2 regions of the Brevibacillus nitrificans genome follow, and region 2 is predicted to be linked to the other one. Evidence: riboswitches for the same ligand, from Rfam matches in the RefSeq annotation. Region 2 holds a riboswitch; the other holds the start of a gene.
The links. Region 2 has a riboswitch for cyclic di-GMP ahead of EDM59_RS13465 (methyl-accepting chemotaxis protein). Riboswitches for the same ligand answer to the same signal wherever they lie in the genome.

Region 1 (8,112 bases), on a different contig from region 2:
CAGCAGGAAGGCGCGATCATCTTCCAAATGACGCGATAGGTGGGGAAGCACCTCTGCCGCAAAGGCGCGCCAAGCAGCGATGGCTTCCTTGCGTCCGGCTGGAGCTGATTTGGCTCGTTTTTCTTTCCGCTTTTTCTGGACCTCTACCGGCTGATCGGCATCAGCGCTTTTGTGCAGCTTGGCGAGGTAGTGTCCCTCGCCGCTGAGCAAATGCGGCCAAAGCCTTGCTGTTTGCGCCAGCTCATCATAGACTGGCGTTGCCCACTCGGGGTGCCCAGTGGAAAAATGCTCGGGATGCGGTAGCGGGATGATCGAGAACTCCGGGTGGCGCTCGAGGAAGATCGTCATCGATTGCTCGTTTTCCAGAGGGGCGAACGTACAAGTCGAGTACACGAGCGTCCCCCCTGGCTTAAGCATAGCCGCAGCTGCATCGAGAATATCGATTTGCATCCGGTGGCATTCGAGCACTTTATTCGGGGACCATTCGTCGATCGCTTCCGGGAGCTTGCGAAACATGCCTTCTCCTGAGCAAGGCGCATCTACGAGAATCCGGTCGAAAAATTGAGGGAAGCGTTCCATGAGCCGCTCTGGAGTTTCGTTGGTGACGACTGCGTTTGGCACGCCGCAGCGCTCCAGATTTTCCGAGAGGATACGTGCGCGCACCGGATGTATTTCATTGGCGATTAGAAGACCTTCGCCTTGCAGAGCAGCAGCGAGCTGCGTGGACTTTCCGCCGGGTGCTGCGCACAAATCCAGGATGGTTTCGCCAGGCTGTGCCTCCAGACATTCTGCAGCCGACATGGCGCTGGGTTCCTGCAAATAGTACAAGCCGGCGGAATGATACGGATGCTTGCCCGGTCTCATCCCTTCTTGATAGCGAAAGCCGTTGGCACACCACGCAACCGGCTCCACAGGAAAGGGGGTGAGGGCGAGAAAGCGTTCGCGCTCGATTTTCAGAGGGTTCACGCGCAAACCGTGAAAGACGGGTTGTTCGTATGAAGCGGCGAATGCGTCGTACTCGTCCTGCAGCAGGGCCCGCATCCGTTCTGTAAAAGCAATAGGTAAAGATTGTGTCATAGAAGCCTCCGTTGTCAGAATTTGGCCGATGGGTAGAGGAAAAGATAGAATCATGGCGAATCTTAGAAAATGAGGTGAGAGCATATGAAAGGATCCCGTGCGGAACGCTACCGCTCCCGGCGGAGGAACGACTCGGAAGTCAGCCGGTTTTGGATCATGGGGTTGCTTTTCTCACTGCTGGTGCTTGCTTTTGAATTTTTGATCGAGATTCCCGCCGACGCAGATTGGCTGCAGGAGATGGAGATGGCGCTGTTTTCCGCCAGCTTTACCTTGCTTGCCTTTTATCTGCTAGGGCTTACGTTTGTATTTTCTCGCGGGCAAAGGGTTGGGAAGATCAATCACCAGGTCATTATCTACGTATGGCTGGGAGCGATTCTGTTTCACTTGTTCCTGCTCATCAGCAACTTGTCCAATCAGCATGTCTACAAAGCAGGGATCATCTTATTTTTAGGCCCATTGTTCTTGACTGTCTACCATTTTATCACGTACTTGTCCGCATTGCGCGAGGAGCGTGCGGAACAGGAAGCGGCTACGGGTGCTTCGATGGAGCGCGTCGCCTATCAGATGATTTTAGAAGGCAGCAGGGTGTACAGTGAAATCAATCGATTGAAGACGGAGTACCCCGAAATCGAACAAATGCTACGTGCCAACGACTTCCACAACAAGCTGGAACGCTATGCTCTGGAAATGCAGCAGTATTTGCAGGTCAAGCAATTCGAGCGCAAGGACGTGGAATTGTTGGAGGGCCATTATTATTTTCTGGAAAACCTGCTGACATTGGCAAAGCAGCATCCAGGGATTATCGAATCCCGTCAATTTGCTCGTCGTGAAGACTAATGGTTTGATGGCAAAGGAGAGAGTAGAAACATGTTCTGGAAGAAAGAAAAAGGTCAGGCAGAAGCACAGACAGCAGTAGCGATTGCAACAGAGGAAACACAAAGTCAAGATGTGTGGAAGAATGAGCTGCAAGCCCTTTATGAACAGATGGGAGAAGCTCTTTCGCAAAATGGGGAAGTAAATGCCCAGCATGGGAAACTCATACAACTGGTTGCCCAAATGAAAGGCGTCATCGAAACCATCAAGTCGATTAACGAAAGTGATGACGAATCAGCGAGCCAGCTGCATGTTCGGGGGGAACGCCTGACTACCATCAGCCAGCAATCTATGCAGCGTGCAGAAGCGGGAAAATCCGCGATGACGGAAGTAGTCGAAGTGATGAGTCTCTTGGATGCAGAGTCAGTCAATACGGCGCGCTCCATGAGCCGGCTCGAGGATCGTTCCTCGGAGATCACCAGCATTGTCAAGGTGATCAGCGACATCGCCAACCAAACCAATTTGCTGGCACTGAATGCAGCGATCGAGGCTGCACGTGCTGGTGAGCAGGGCAGAGGCTTTGCCGTGGTAGCAGATGAAGTGCGCAAGCTGGCAGAAATGACAGCGAATTCGACCAAGACAATCGCAGAGCTGATCGGAAAAATTCAGGAAGAGACAAAAGAAGCGCTGGCGAACAGCGAAAAGAACAGTTCAGCGATCAAAAACGGCCTGTCGATCAGCCGAGATGCCTCCGGCAAGATGGAGGGAATTGTACTGGCTTTCCACGAGGTAAGCGTAGAAGTTTCCGGTGTCATGCAAATCATCGAGCATCAAAAGCAGTTTGCGGATGAAGTAGCCAAGCAGGTAGGGGAAGCCGTTCTGCTGCTGGGTGATTTAAATCAGGATCTGGCTTTGCACGTGAGCAGATCGGAGGAAGTGGCGCAGCTGCTGCAAGAGAGTATAGAGGATGGAAAGCGCGTACTCTCCGAATAGCTTTTTAAAGTATGACTGCCTTACCTATTTTTTATTTGACTATTCAATCGAGAAGTCTATAATCGAAAGTGGACTAACCAAAAAATTCCTGTAACTTGACAATTCGACAAAACATTCGCTATGAATGGGCAAACCCATTGAAAGGTGGGGACGCAAAGCCACGGGCCTACGGATCTTCTCTATGGCAGCCGGGTTGCCAACTAGCAGGTTTTTTCATGCTGTCTAACGGCTCCCTTCTGGCGATGGGGGCCGTTATTTTTTTGGACAAGGGAGAGGAGAAGGGATATGTCGATTCTACAAGCTTTGAACAAGCAATTCATCAATGGGGAATGGAGGGACGGACTCGCTTCACGGAAGCTGCCGGATCTCAATCCGTACAACGGTGAAGTCATTACCGAATTCCAAATGGCTAGCTTGCAGGATATCGACGAGGCCTATCAAGCCGCTGCTCGTGCAAAAAAGGAATGGGATGAAGTGAATCCCTATGTCAAGTCGCGGATTTTGGAGCGTGCGGTGGACTACATCGATGCTCACGAAGAAGAAATCATCGACATCATTATCAAAGAGCTCGGTGGGACACGCCTCAAAGCGTTTTTTGAAATCGGTCTGGTGAAGGACATTATCCGGGAAGCGGCGACATTCCCCGTGCGCATGGAAGGCAAAATTCTCCCATCTCCTGTCGACGGAAAAGAAAACAGGCTGTATCGCATTCCAGCAGGAGTAGTAGGGGTCATCAGCCCCTTCAACTTCCCGTTCTATCTGTCCATGAAATCTGTAGCTCCGGCTCTGGGGGCAGGAAACGGCGTTGTGCTGAAGCCGCATGAGCATACGCCGATCATGGGTGGTACGCTCATCGGAAAAATCTTTGAAGAGGCTGGCCTTCCCAAAGGCTTGATCAACGTAATCGTAACGGACATCTCGGAAATCGGAGATGGATTTGTGGAGCATCCGATTCCGCGCATTCTCTCTTTCACAGGCTCCAGCCAGGTAGGCAGCCATATCGCACAGGTCGCTGCCAAGCATTTCAAAAAGGCGATTCTGGAGCTGGGCGGAAACAGTGCGCTTATCGTACTGGAGGATGCGGATATCGAGTACGCTGTCAACGCAGCGGTGTTCAGCCGTTTTACTCACCAAGGCCAAATTTGCATGTCAGCCAACCGTGTGCTCGTCCATCAAGACGTATACGATCCGTTCCTCGATCAATACGTGAAGAAAGTGTCCTCGCTGAAAGTGGGAGACCCGTACGATCCGGACACCGTCATCGGTCCCTTGATCAATGATCGTCAGGTGAAGAGCCTGATGAGCACCATTGAGGAGGCGATCAGGGAGGGAGCGACTCCGATCTTGAAGGGCGAGGTAACAGGAAACGTCGTAGCTCCCACCATTTTGACGGATGTCACAACCGATATGGCCATCGCCTCCAAGGAGCTGTTTGGACCTGCGGTATGCATTTTCAAATTTGCGTCCGAAGAGGAAGCGGTTCAGATGGCAAACGAAACGCCATTTGGACTCTCAGGAGCGATTCATACGCGCGATCTGGAGCGTGGAGCACAGATGGCGAAGCGAATCGAGACCGGGATGATCCATATCAACGACGGTACGATTAACGACGAGCCGATTGTCGCGTTTGGCGGAGAAAAGCATTCCGGTCTGGGACGTTTGAATGGGCAGTGGAGCCTGGAAGAGTTTTCGACGCTCAAGTGGATCTCCGTTCAGCATAAGCCTCGTCAATTTCCTTATTAATCATGTAGAGTTAGGTGGTCAGCGATGAAGACAGTGGAAGAATGGGAACAAACAGATCAGGAACAAACGTGGGAAGCGGCGGACAGCACTCAACCGACAGAACCGTCCGAATCCGCAGAAACGGCAGAATTGCTAGAGGCTTTTATGAAAGTGGCTCCGTATCTGAACGACTTGATTTCCGATGATGTTACGGTGGGTGTCTATGATACAGAGAAGCTGCTGATGAATATTCCGGGGAAGACATTTGCTCTGCAGGTGTCACCTGGCGATCCTTTGCAAGAGGGAGATATCATTACGACTGCCATCCGTACGAATACGCATCAATCGATGATCGTGCCCAAGGAGCTGTTCGGGTTTCCCCTGATTGCCCGTGCTGTTCCACTTCATGACAAGCAAGGGCGTGTAGTCGGGGGCGTCGGCATCGGTTCCAGCATGGAGCGGGCAAATGTTCTGTACGAGATTACGGCTAATCTCTCCAGTGTCGTAGAACAGGTAAGTGCGACGACAAATAGCATGGCGTCCGAAATCGGCAAATTAAACGAGCAGATGCGCGCCATCTCCGTTCAGGCCAAAGACGTCAGCGACAGTACCGGGGAGATCGAGCAAATCGCGCTGGCTGTGAAAAAGATTGCGGACCAAAGCAACATTCTGGGGCTTAATGCGAGCATCGAAGCAGCGCGGGTAGGGGAAGCGGGGCGTGGATTTGCCGTCGTGGCCAACGAAGTGCGCAACATGGCGAGCAACTCCCGCGAAAATGCAGAGAAAATCAAACATACGACCGATTCCATTCGAGAGCTGATCGTGCATCTGCAGACATCCATCGAGCTGATCAATCAGACGATGGAAAGTCAGGCAACGGCTACAGAGCAGATTTCCGCGACGATGATAGAGGTCAGCGACAATACGCAAAAGCTGGCTGACTTGGCCGAAGAAGCGTTCCAATCCAAATAAAAAAGCTTGTTTCATGTAACGAAACGTCCCTCCCTGGTGTCATACAGGAGAGGGACGTTTTTTGGTACAGTAAGAATTTATAAGATTCTTAGCCAGTATAAGTGCCACTAAGGCTCCGCCACAAAGCTTGGAGCCACGTTTTCTAATTGTATCCGACTTTTCGATTAATGGATGGATAGGGGGATATCATGATCAAGCGCGTAAGCATGCTTCTCGTAATAGCTACGCTCCTAACGTCATTCATGTTCGCTCCAGGCGAGACCAGTGCCGACGATGGACCTCGTCCTTGGACAAAGCCGGTAGAAAAGGAAACGAGCGAAGCGATCAAAGGTGGAACACATAAAAAGCAGGAAATCAAATTTGGCGATGGCGGCGTGTACTGGATTCACCAGCTGACCGCTCAGCAAAATCAGCAGCCGTATGTCGTGAAGATCCCGGTTCGCGGTGATCAGGCGACGTTTCGTTACCGTGCGATCGCGGAGAACAAGCAGCCCTACTGGGCAATCGTACCGCTGCGTGACCTTCATACACTCCCGCTCGCCTCAGGTTTCATCGAAACAGAGGGCAAGTCGATCTGGCTGGGAGCGCCGATCGTGTATGCGCCCATGGGCAACGGGACAATCAACGAAAAAAAGGATATGGCACTTCCCGTTACCGTACGGAAATCCGCAGGGGGCTATGTACTAGAGGCCAGCTTGCCGATACGAGCCGGTCACGTGAGCGAAATGTGGGCATTGGAATCTCCCGAGCCGCTCGTTGTATGGGGCCAAGAAAAGCTGGACAGCATCTGGCTCAGCCTGGATGTGACGGATAATGCCAAATGGCTGTATGACGGGTACTATTACAAGAGTCCTTCGACTTATGTGCCGTATACGGATACTTCCTACTGGCGTATACCGGAAAACTATGTCCTGCACTCCTTCATGTACACGGGCGGAAGCAAGGCAGCACGAGAGATGGGATACGTGATGCTAAAAGCAAGCCTCAAACAGCAGGATCAGCTAGGCTACTGGAAGTCCCTTCCTCGCTCGGAGTGGCTGCGGGAGGATTACGGCATAACGGAAGGCTTCTACGATACTCGCTTTAATACGGGAGCGGCAGGCTTAATGCTCCAGGGATGCATCCAATATCAAGAGGCGGAATTTTGTGAATCTACCCAAAGATACGCGCTCTTTTTCCAACAGCATGCGGTAGGGAACCATTATGTGATCGAAGGCGATCGTCCAGGCTGGCTGGTAGCCGACTACGCATTAGTAGGGAAACCATCTGATACACACGTTTCTCTCAACCATCAGCTGGCAGAGATCAACTTCTTGTACAGAAGCTATTTGCAGTTTGGCAATCCAACGGACAAAGATTTGGCGGATATCATGCTTGGCGGCGTGGTCAATCTCGGGTCCAAATGGATCGTCCAAAATGGCGATCTCCATTACGCTTATTATCCGAACGGTTCCTTTGGCCGCGTCGACTACCCGTATCTGACGTACAACGATCTTTTGGAAACGCAGCAGCTTTACAGCCAGCTGCATGGCATGGAGGATGCGACGCTTGCGAAGCTGATCGAAAGCAAACTGGCTTGGATGAAGCAAAATAATGTGGCCTATGTCTCCACGAAGTGATAGAAAGGCAGCCTCGCCGTCAGCGTTAGACGGAAAGGCTGCCTTTTATGTTTATGAATTCCGGAGCGAATGACGAAGTGCCTCAGCGTCCGCTTCTGGCATTCCTTCGGTAAAATTTTCTGCTAAAACGAGGTCGTTCCTCTTTGAACAGGACTCAATAGAGGTTTTCTTAGGGGAAAAGGATTTAGTCGAGGGTGTTTTCGAGAGCAAACAGGGTCAGAAAACTGACGGCTTCACGCAGCTCAACGCTTAAGCGTCCCGCAATATCAGGGGTAATTCCTTCTTTATAGACAGGCTCTTCGTCTTTTCGGACAAAACCATTTTCAGAAGCCAGCTTCTTGGCCTCCCAGGGCATCATCGTATTTTGAATGGTGGCTTCTTCATACAAACGGCGATAGCTATGGGCGCGCGGGCCAGCAGTTGGACCCAAGATCCCGAGTACGAGGGTGCCGCCAGGCTTTAAAACACGTCGCAGCTCGAGGAGTGCTTTCAAAGGGGAAGGAGTAAATTCCACGACGTTGATCGACAAGGCGCCAGCGAAGGTATTGTCTGCAAAAGGAAGCTCGCTGATGTCACCTGTCTGAAAAGGGATCGACAAGCCTTCTCTTTTTGCCCGGTCATTGGCGAGACGAATCATTTCCCCGGCAATGTCGATACCCTCTACTTTGTAACCAATCGATGCCAGCTTGCAGCTCGCATAGCCGTCTGCACAGCCTGCATCGAGGATAGGGCCATCACTGATCGATACGTATTTTTGCAAGAAAGGCAGGATCGTACGGCGACTGCCGTTTTCCCACATGTTGTCGCTGTTTGCATGCCAGTCTGCTGCAAATTGGTCCCACTTTTCGGCTGCTAGGGTGCTCCATTCGCTCATATATTTGTCTGCCCCTTTCTGCTTGCTACTTTACCTACTTTT
Region 2 (8,112 bases):
CAACTGATCCTCGCATCCTAGGAAAGCCTCCTCCCTTACCGTTTCCATTCCAATCATCCTGGGGTAATCCTTATATGTCCCTCGCATAGTTTGTTTGGTTCCGCCCATTTTTTTTGGAATCGTAAAGGGACTTATCGGCTTGTTCAACCGCTTTTTGAAACATCTTACAGTCCGTCATTTGCGAGACACCGATGGAAACCGTCACTTTCAGCAAATGCGTTCCCTTTTCTGTATAAAACGAGCTTGTTTCTACCCTTTCCCGAACAGCTTCCACCAGGGAGACCATCGTTTCCTTTTGATCAACAGCCAAGAATAGAATAAACTCTTCACCGCCGTACCTTCCCACGACTACATTATTGGCATCATACGCATATGCAACCTCTGCTATCACATTGGAAACCCCTTTTAAGACCAAGTCACCCGTTACATGACCATATGTATCATTAATCGTTTTAAAACGATCAACATCAATCATGACAATAAACATTTGCTTCGTAGATTTGGTGAACGCTTTTACTGCCTTTTGAAAGTACCGAATATTATATAGCCCTGTTAAAGGGTCATGATCTGCATCATATTGCAGTTTTTTCTTTACCCTTCGATCTCTTTCGGCATTGACAATAAATAGGCAAAGAAGCAAGGCTGTCAGCACATAAGAAGCATAACGGACAAGAAAGATCTCCTTGAAAACACTCCAGCCATCGGGCACGAAAATAATGATGGGGATATCAGAAATGAACCAGCCTATGGTAAATAAAAAGACTATCGAGACCGGATGAAGGCCAGCGCCTTGGATGGATCGATACACAAGAGCGACGAAAACAGGAAGAATCATGCCAAAAACAACACCGGGAACGGAACCCTCTCCCCCCAAAACCAGCCTCCAAAGAGCTGTTATGAGTAAAGTCGGAATCGCTAGTTCCCACCCCCACCTGACAGAAAAAAATACTAATGGAATGAGGCGGAGATCAAATCGATATTCCCCATATTGAATAGGAAGATAAAACATACCGATGACCGAGGAGGATATGACGATTATCCTGCCGATTTGAGCGAAGGAAGGAGTGAGTCTATTCTCATTGTTGAGTATTTCCACCATGCATAAATGCATGAAAAAAATGATCGCGATATTTGAAAGAGTGGACTGAATCACTGCATTCATCATCCCTCCTCCTCCTGATTTGAATTTCGATTTGAAGATCCCCCTTGCGCAGGGCAAGGGGACAGGTAGGGTGACACGTGCATGATTGCGCTATAACCCAAAAGTTATAGTTCGGATTCTAGTTGTGAAAGCAGCGTAATGACATGGTGAGAAGCTTCTTGAAGCTGTTCAAACGCTTGCTGCGCACCTAGCAGATTGCCTTTTTCATAGGATTCTACTGCTTGCATGGCAAACTGATGGACAGCCTTATGCGGTTCTTCAAGTTGTCTAAAGGAAGGCTGGTCTTTGACTCGTTGCGGCAACTGGCCATAATACCAGGCCCCAAGTCTACAGTTTTTGTGAGAGGCTGCTTGCTTGGCATCGATATTTTCCATACCTAATAGCATGTTATAGATCTTCCATTTCCAGAGAAGATGGTCCGTTTTCGCGACTCGGATAATGTCTTTATAATTCAGCCTCACATTGATGCTAAAGAAGGTATTTCGGTATTCATCCATTTTCTTGCTGAGTTCAAAGATGATTTCTGCCGTTTGCTTGGCAACTTCTTGTGAGTGCGCGCTCAGATCAAAAATAATGGAATTTCGATAGGCGATATCCATCACAGAAGACGTTTGTTCTTCGGTCATCGCGGCAATTTGGGAAGTGGATTGATTGATTTCCTGCATCGTGGAAACGATGGTTTGCAGCTCTGAGTCGGCAAATTGTGCTTCCTTCACGCTTTGCTCTACCAGTTTTCCGGTTTCACCGATTTGCTGGGTCACATGCTCGGAAACTCTTTGCAAAGAGTCCATATTGGCTGTAATCAGAGCGATCTGCTCCTTCGTATGTTCAGCCAGCTTTCGTACCTCTGAAGCTACAACGGAAAAGCCTCTGCCGTGTTCCCCTGCTCTCGCTGCTTCAATACTCGCATTTAAAGCGAGTAAATTGGTCTGATCCGCTATTTCGCGAATGATTTTCACAACGCCTTGCGTTTGCTTGATTTCGTAATTCAGCTGGGTCACGCGTTCTAAAACTTTATCGTACACACCGCCCACCTGTTGAATGTCAAAGAGAGCGCTATTGATGACTTGCTTACTTTGCTCTGCCGATTGAACAGCTTCATCCGTCCTTTCGGCTACTCTGCCTGCATGCTCCGCTACCTCTTGAATAGAGGCACTCATTTCTTCCGTTGCCGCCGTTACACTATGGCTTTCCTCGATCTGCTTATCCATTCCGGTAATCAGCTGCTTCGTCGTATCCAGCTCGGTCAATTGATTCAGCATGTCGGATATTCCGATTAAGAAGGACTTAAACGTCTCCTCCATGTACACTTCCACGATTAATTGCTGATCAAAAGCCGCCAATTTTTGTACCGATAGTACACTCTGAAGCATCCGATCCGGTTTCGTGTGCAGTTTTTCCATCAGGATGGTTGTCATAATCTGAATTAATAAGTGATGGGCAGAGATAAAATGCTCGGCGGTCAGATGAATGCGGCTGTGAACTTGACCAATAATGATTCTGGTCGCTACGTATTCTTGGTCCACTTCTGCAAGAAGGAACTGATCCAGGTATTTCTCCATCGTTTTACGCAGTCGATCCACACTCGAATTGTGCACAATGATCTGATGAAGATGATCCATCGAAGTAATCGCCCCGTAAAACTGACCAACAATCTCAGCCTTGTACGGAGTTAGAATGTGAGCAGCTTCTTTTATATGTAAGAGCGTATCTTGATTGATCCCCATAAACGCCAATCGATCTTTCACCCGCTCACCAACGTCGGAAATGTTCGTAGAACGAGAATTCTCCAAATACGCTTGCCACGATTTTGATTTTTTATGAAAAAAGGACATAAGCTACCTCCGATAATTTCAAATGATGGATCCTAGACAGAGAAATTTTCACACAAAAAAACCGACCTTATTTTTGCGAACAAATAGGGTCGGTTGCACTACTCGCTCCCTGCCATTCAAGTGCCCACATACGAATGACAGATCATCGCTTCCACGGTCATTTAGTTAAGTTGAGGTCATAATTTTTGAATACTGCAGCGCTTTAACCAATCAAAGTTATTATAGTCGTATTTGCCTATATAGTCTGTGAACACATAGTGAAAAGGAGCGAAAAAAATCAATCCTTTCGTTTTTGATTCTTTTTACCTATTACTTAATACCCTGTTTCCAATAAACGAAACATCCCAAGCAACATTTTTTTGAGCCAAGGCTGCAGGCTATCCTGTATCAATTGGCTTTCTTTTTCTTCTTGCGATACATCCGGGTATCCGCAGAAAAGATCAAGTCACCTACGTTCCATGCATCGTCAGGGTAGATGGAATACCCAATTGAAATGGATACGGGGATTCGAAGACGTTTTGAAAGCTCCGCACATTTGTTGTGGAAAAACTCGATTCGATTTTCTGCCTCGTGCCTATCGATCCGTGGAGATAACAGGAGAAATTCGTCCCCTCCTGAACGCGCTAAAATATCCCGTTTTCCTGTGTGTAAAGCCAACACGCGGGAAATGAGCTGTAGGACCTCGTCCCCTTTGGCATGTCCATATTGATCGTTGATTTGCTTGAAATCGTTTACATCAATGACAAAAATACAAAGCTTCGCTCCTTTTTTCCGACTGAAACGGAGCTGTTTATCTGCCTGTCGATCAAAATAGCGTCGATTAAAGACGTTCGTTAAAGCATCCCGATGAGCGAAATAAACGGACTTGTCATATTTGCTCCCAAGAAACCACGCAAATGCAAGGGCAACGAAGGCTGGAATGGGAATGAAGTGAGGAGGCTGTCCTAGATAATACTGAACCATCATGCGTATAAACAAAATCACAATCAATACGAATAACGTAACGGTTATTCTCCCGGTATATTTCATATATGCTGCCTCACTCGCTCAGTCTTCGATTTGGAAAAAAATTCATACGCCCACCAATAAAAGATTATATTATGACTAAAATAAAAGGAAAAGCAGGGAATTTGGCACGCGAAACAAAAAGCCCGTATATGCGCGATATACGGGGCTTGTTTTCCAATCGTCTTCAATTTCGTTCCGCTAAAAACTGCTCAAAATCATCCGTCGCCAGCGGTCTGCTGAACAGGTAGCCTTGCCCGTGAGCACAGCCGTTTTGCTGCAACGCTTCTGCTTGGTCATCCAGCTCGATGCCTTCCGCGATGACGTTCATCTGCAAACTGTCCGCAATCGTCACAATCGCCTTCACGATCGCCTGACTCTCCTGATTATGGTGAATATCCCGAATAAACGATGCGTCTATTTTGATTGTATCCACTGGCAAGCTCTTGATGTAGCTAAAGGAGCTGTAGCCAGTCCCGAAATCATCGATCGAGATGTGAATGCCCGCTTCACGCAGCTGCTTGAGAACTGCCGTCGCTTCTTCCATTTTGACAAAAATGCTCTCGGTAATTTCCAGCTCCAGCCACTGTGCCGACAGCCCAACCTCTTCCAATACCCCTATAATTCTCTCTACCAGATCCTTCTGGAAAATTTGCCGCGCGGATAGGTTTACGGACACCTTTAGCATATGCCCTTGATCATGCCACTTCTTGTTTTGCTTACAAGCTTCTCTCAGAATCCACTCGCCCAGCTCGAGGATCATCCCGCTCTCTTCTGCAATCGGAATGAATTTGCCTGGAGAGATGACTCCCAGCTCCGGATGCACCCAGCGTACGAGTGCTTCCATTCCCGTCAGCTTCTGGGAGCTGATATCCATTTTTGGCTGGTAATAGACGTGGAATTGCTGCTGGTCAATCGCTTTGCGCATCTCGTTTTCCATCAGGATGCGCTCCAGAGATTTTGCCTCCATCGTTGGATCGAAAAACGAATATCCGTTGCGTCCTTGCGATTTCACGGAATACAAGGCGGTGTCGGCTCGTTTCAGCAGGTCCTCCGCTGTATCGCCATCCTGCGGAAACAGCGCAATCCCGATGCTGCACGAGATATTCACCAGATGTCCACTGAGCTCGAACGGCTTCTGCAGCTGTCCCATGATCAAGTCCGCGACTTCCTCCGCTCGCTTGGAGTCGCCCTGCTGGCCTAGCAGGATCGTGAATTCATCCCCGCCCAAACGTGCCACCATGTCTGACGGCTGTATGCAGGACTTTAGACGCTTCGCCATTTCGACCAGCAGCAGATCTCCGATATCGTGCCCGAAGGAGTCATTGATGTCTTTGAAACGGTCCATATCGAGAAACAAGACGGCCAGGTTGGACTGGAAACGCTTGCCCTGCATGATTTCCTTTGTCAGATGCTGGACGTACATCCGGCGATTCGGCAGGTCCGTCAGAGAGTCATGATAGGCCAAATGATGAATCATTTCCTCCGTCAGCTTGCGTTCCGTAATATCGCGCGTAACGAGAATCAGCTTGGTCACGTTGCCCTGTTCGTCGAAAACCGGACTGGTCTTCGTCTCCGTCCAGACCGCAACCGCACGCTCGGATTTGATGCGGCATTCCGCCATGTAGCCTTTTCCCGTGGAATACGTATAGCGGATCGCATAGCTCATGATGTCCCGATCCTCTTCCACGATCCATTCGAGCAGATTTTGAAACTTTTCAGCTGGCACATCGTGTTCCCACAGCGTTTGATGCGAAGGCGACAAATACAGAAAATCCCCATCCGAATTGATCACGGAGATGATGTCGGACGTATTTTCGGCGATGATCCGATACCTGGCTTCGCTCGCCAGCATTTCTGCCTCCATTGCCTTACGGTCGGTGATGTCGTTGCGAATAGAGACGTACTGATAGATTTTCCCCGCCTGATTCATAAAGGGAACAATCGTCGTGTCAACCCAGTACAAGGAGCCATCCTTCGCTTTATTCTTAATTTCCCCGCGCCATATTTGACCCGATCCGATGGTGGCCCACATGCTTTTGAAAAATTCTTTGGAATGATGACCGGAATTCAACAGGCGGTGATCCTGCCCGATCAGCTCATCTCGACTGTATTTGGATATGCGGCAAAATTGGTCATTGGCGCTCTGGATAATGCCCCGATGATCCGTGATCGCCACAATGGTGGACTTGTCCAGCGCTCTGCGTACATCAGCGAGATCCCGCAGGGCACGCTTTAGTTTTTCGTCTTTTTCTTGCAGCAGGTCTTCCCATTCCTGCGGCGAGAGGTCTACTACCGCTTCGGTTCTCATCTATCTATCACCAGTTCCCCTCGTCTATGTACAAAAAGGACCCTATCCCAAACGGATTGGATCATGGCTTCATTGTACCATGAACTTCCAAAAGGTCTATGGCTCTCGGTGAAGGGCTTTTCAACATTTCTGTAAACGTTGGCCTTGCTGGGGCGCATAGGCGGCTGCGGGGAAAGAGAGGAAAAGGGAGAAAAAGCTCCATAGGTCATCTCTGCACAAAAAAAGACCAGCTCCTTATCTGAAAAATAGGAACTGGTCCCCTCATGCGCAATGCGCGATTAGATTACCTTGTTTTCCTCCAGCTGTCGGATCGTCTCTTCCGAATACTGCAGCTCCTGTAAGACCTCGCGCGTATGCTGACCGAGCAGCGGTGCAGGACGCTTGATCTGACCGGGCGTCTGAGAAAACTTTGCTGGAAATCCGAGACTCTGAATCATTCCCGCCAGCGGATGCTCGTACTCGATCACCATGTCTCGGGAACGGATATGGGGGTCATTTAGAGCCTCGTCATACTGATAGATCGGGCTGGATGGCACCCCGGCCGCATCGAGCTTTTCCAGCCAATATTGCGAATCCTGCTGGACGAGGACAGACTCAATGATTGTTTCCAGCTCTGGCAGATTTGCCGTACGCTCGCTGTTGGTCAAAAAGCGCGGGTCGTCGATCAGCTCTTCCTTTTCGATCACTTCCTTGCAAAACTTCTCCCACAGCTTCTGATTTCCCGCGCCGACCAGGATGTTTCCGTTTTTGGTCGAGAACCCCTGATAAGGTGCGGTCACCCGGTGGGCGGAGCCGTTTGCTCTCGAAACTTCACCTGCTCCGAAGTAAGCGGCAGACTCCCAGACGGTCCAGGCCAGTCCCGAATCCACCAGCGACAGATCGATATGCTGGCCTTCCCCGGTCGTCATTTTGTGGATGTAGGCAGCCATGATCGAGTAGATGGCGGTAACCCCTGCGGCGATGTCATGTATGGCAATGCCGTTCTTGACCGGACGTCCATTCTTTTCTCCCGTCATGCTCATGAGCCCGGACAAGCCCTGCGCCATGATGTCATAACCGCCCTTGTGACTGTAAGGCCCTGTCTGTCCGTACCCGGAGATCGAGCAATAAATCAGACCTGGGTTCAGCTCGCGCAAAGTCTCGTAGTCGATCCCCAGCTTTTTCGTCACACCGGGACGGTAGTTCTCGATAAACACATCCGCAGACCGGACGAGATCGTACAGGATTTCTCGGCCTGCCTCTTCCTTGATATTGAGGCGAATCCCCCGCTTGTTGCGGTTTGCCATCATGAAGCTGTAGCTCTCTTCCTCGAAATACGGGCCCATGATGCGGCTATCGTCGCCATTCGGGTATTTTTCTACCTTGATCACATCGGCTCCCAAATCGCCCAGCACCATCGTGCAATACGGTCCTGCGAGCACCTGCGTCAAGTCTATCACTCTCATGTGTTGTAACGCCTGCTGCATCTTCTGCCTCCTACTCGTTACAAGCGAATCAGTATACTCCTGTTCAGCTCCGCGACGGAATTGCTACCGGACAATGCTACGGATACATCCAGCTCGTTGATCAATGTGTCGAGAACACTTGCCACGCCCTTTTCGCCCGCAACCGCGAGACCGAACATGAAAGGTCGTCCGATCAGAACAGCCGTTGCCCCCAGTGCGATCGCCTTCACCACATCCGCCCCTGTGCGCACGCCACTGTCGAGCAGCACGGGAATACGTCCGTCTACCGCTTCTGCGATCGCCGGCAAAGCATCCAGTGTCGAAATGGCTCCATCTAGCTGACGTCCACCGTGA

Region 1: linked by a shared signal. The riboswitch ahead of yfmT (benzaldehyde dehydrogenase) and the one ahead of EDM59_RS13465 (methyl-accepting chemotaxis protein) in region 2 are both predicted to bind cyclic di-GMP.

Annotation. Positions count from the first base shown of each region.
Region 1 is NZ_RHHU01000017.1:193,184-201,295, forward strand. Features, by position in the region: gene EDM59_RS24145 (RsmF rRNA methyltransferase first C-terminal domain-containing protein) at 1-1,077, opposite strand, end outside; gene EDM59_RS24150 (hypothetical protein) at 1,162-1,914, shown strand; gene EDM59_RS24155 (methyl-accepting chemotaxis protein) at 1,945-2,883, shown strand; cyclic di-GMP riboswitch class I at 3,001-3,084, shown strand; gene yfmT (benzaldehyde dehydrogenase) at 3,169-4,626, shown strand; gene EDM59_RS24165 (methyl-accepting chemotaxis protein) at 4,771-5,577, shown strand; gene EDM59_RS24170 (hypothetical protein) at 5,766-7,196, shown strand; gene EDM59_RS24175 (class I SAM-dependent methyltransferase) at 7,381-8,070, opposite strand.
Region 2 is NZ_RHHU01000009.1:15,820-23,931, reverse strand. Features, by position in the region: gene EDM59_RS13475 (bifunctional diguanylate cyclase/phosphodiesterase) at 1-16, opposite strand, end outside; gene EDM59_RS13470 (GGDEF domain-containing protein) at 71-1,165, opposite strand; gene EDM59_RS13465 (methyl-accepting chemotaxis protein) at 1,267-2,997, opposite strand; cyclic di-GMP riboswitch class II at 3,076-3,159, opposite strand; gene EDM59_RS13460 (GGDEF domain-containing protein) at 3,385-4,026, opposite strand; gene EDM59_RS13455 (sensor domain-containing protein) at 4,190-6,313, opposite strand; gene EDM59_RS13450 (CaiB/BaiF CoA transferase family protein) at 6,592-7,779, opposite strand; gene EDM59_RS13445 (alpha-hydroxy-acid oxidizing protein) at 7,797-8,112, opposite strand, start outside.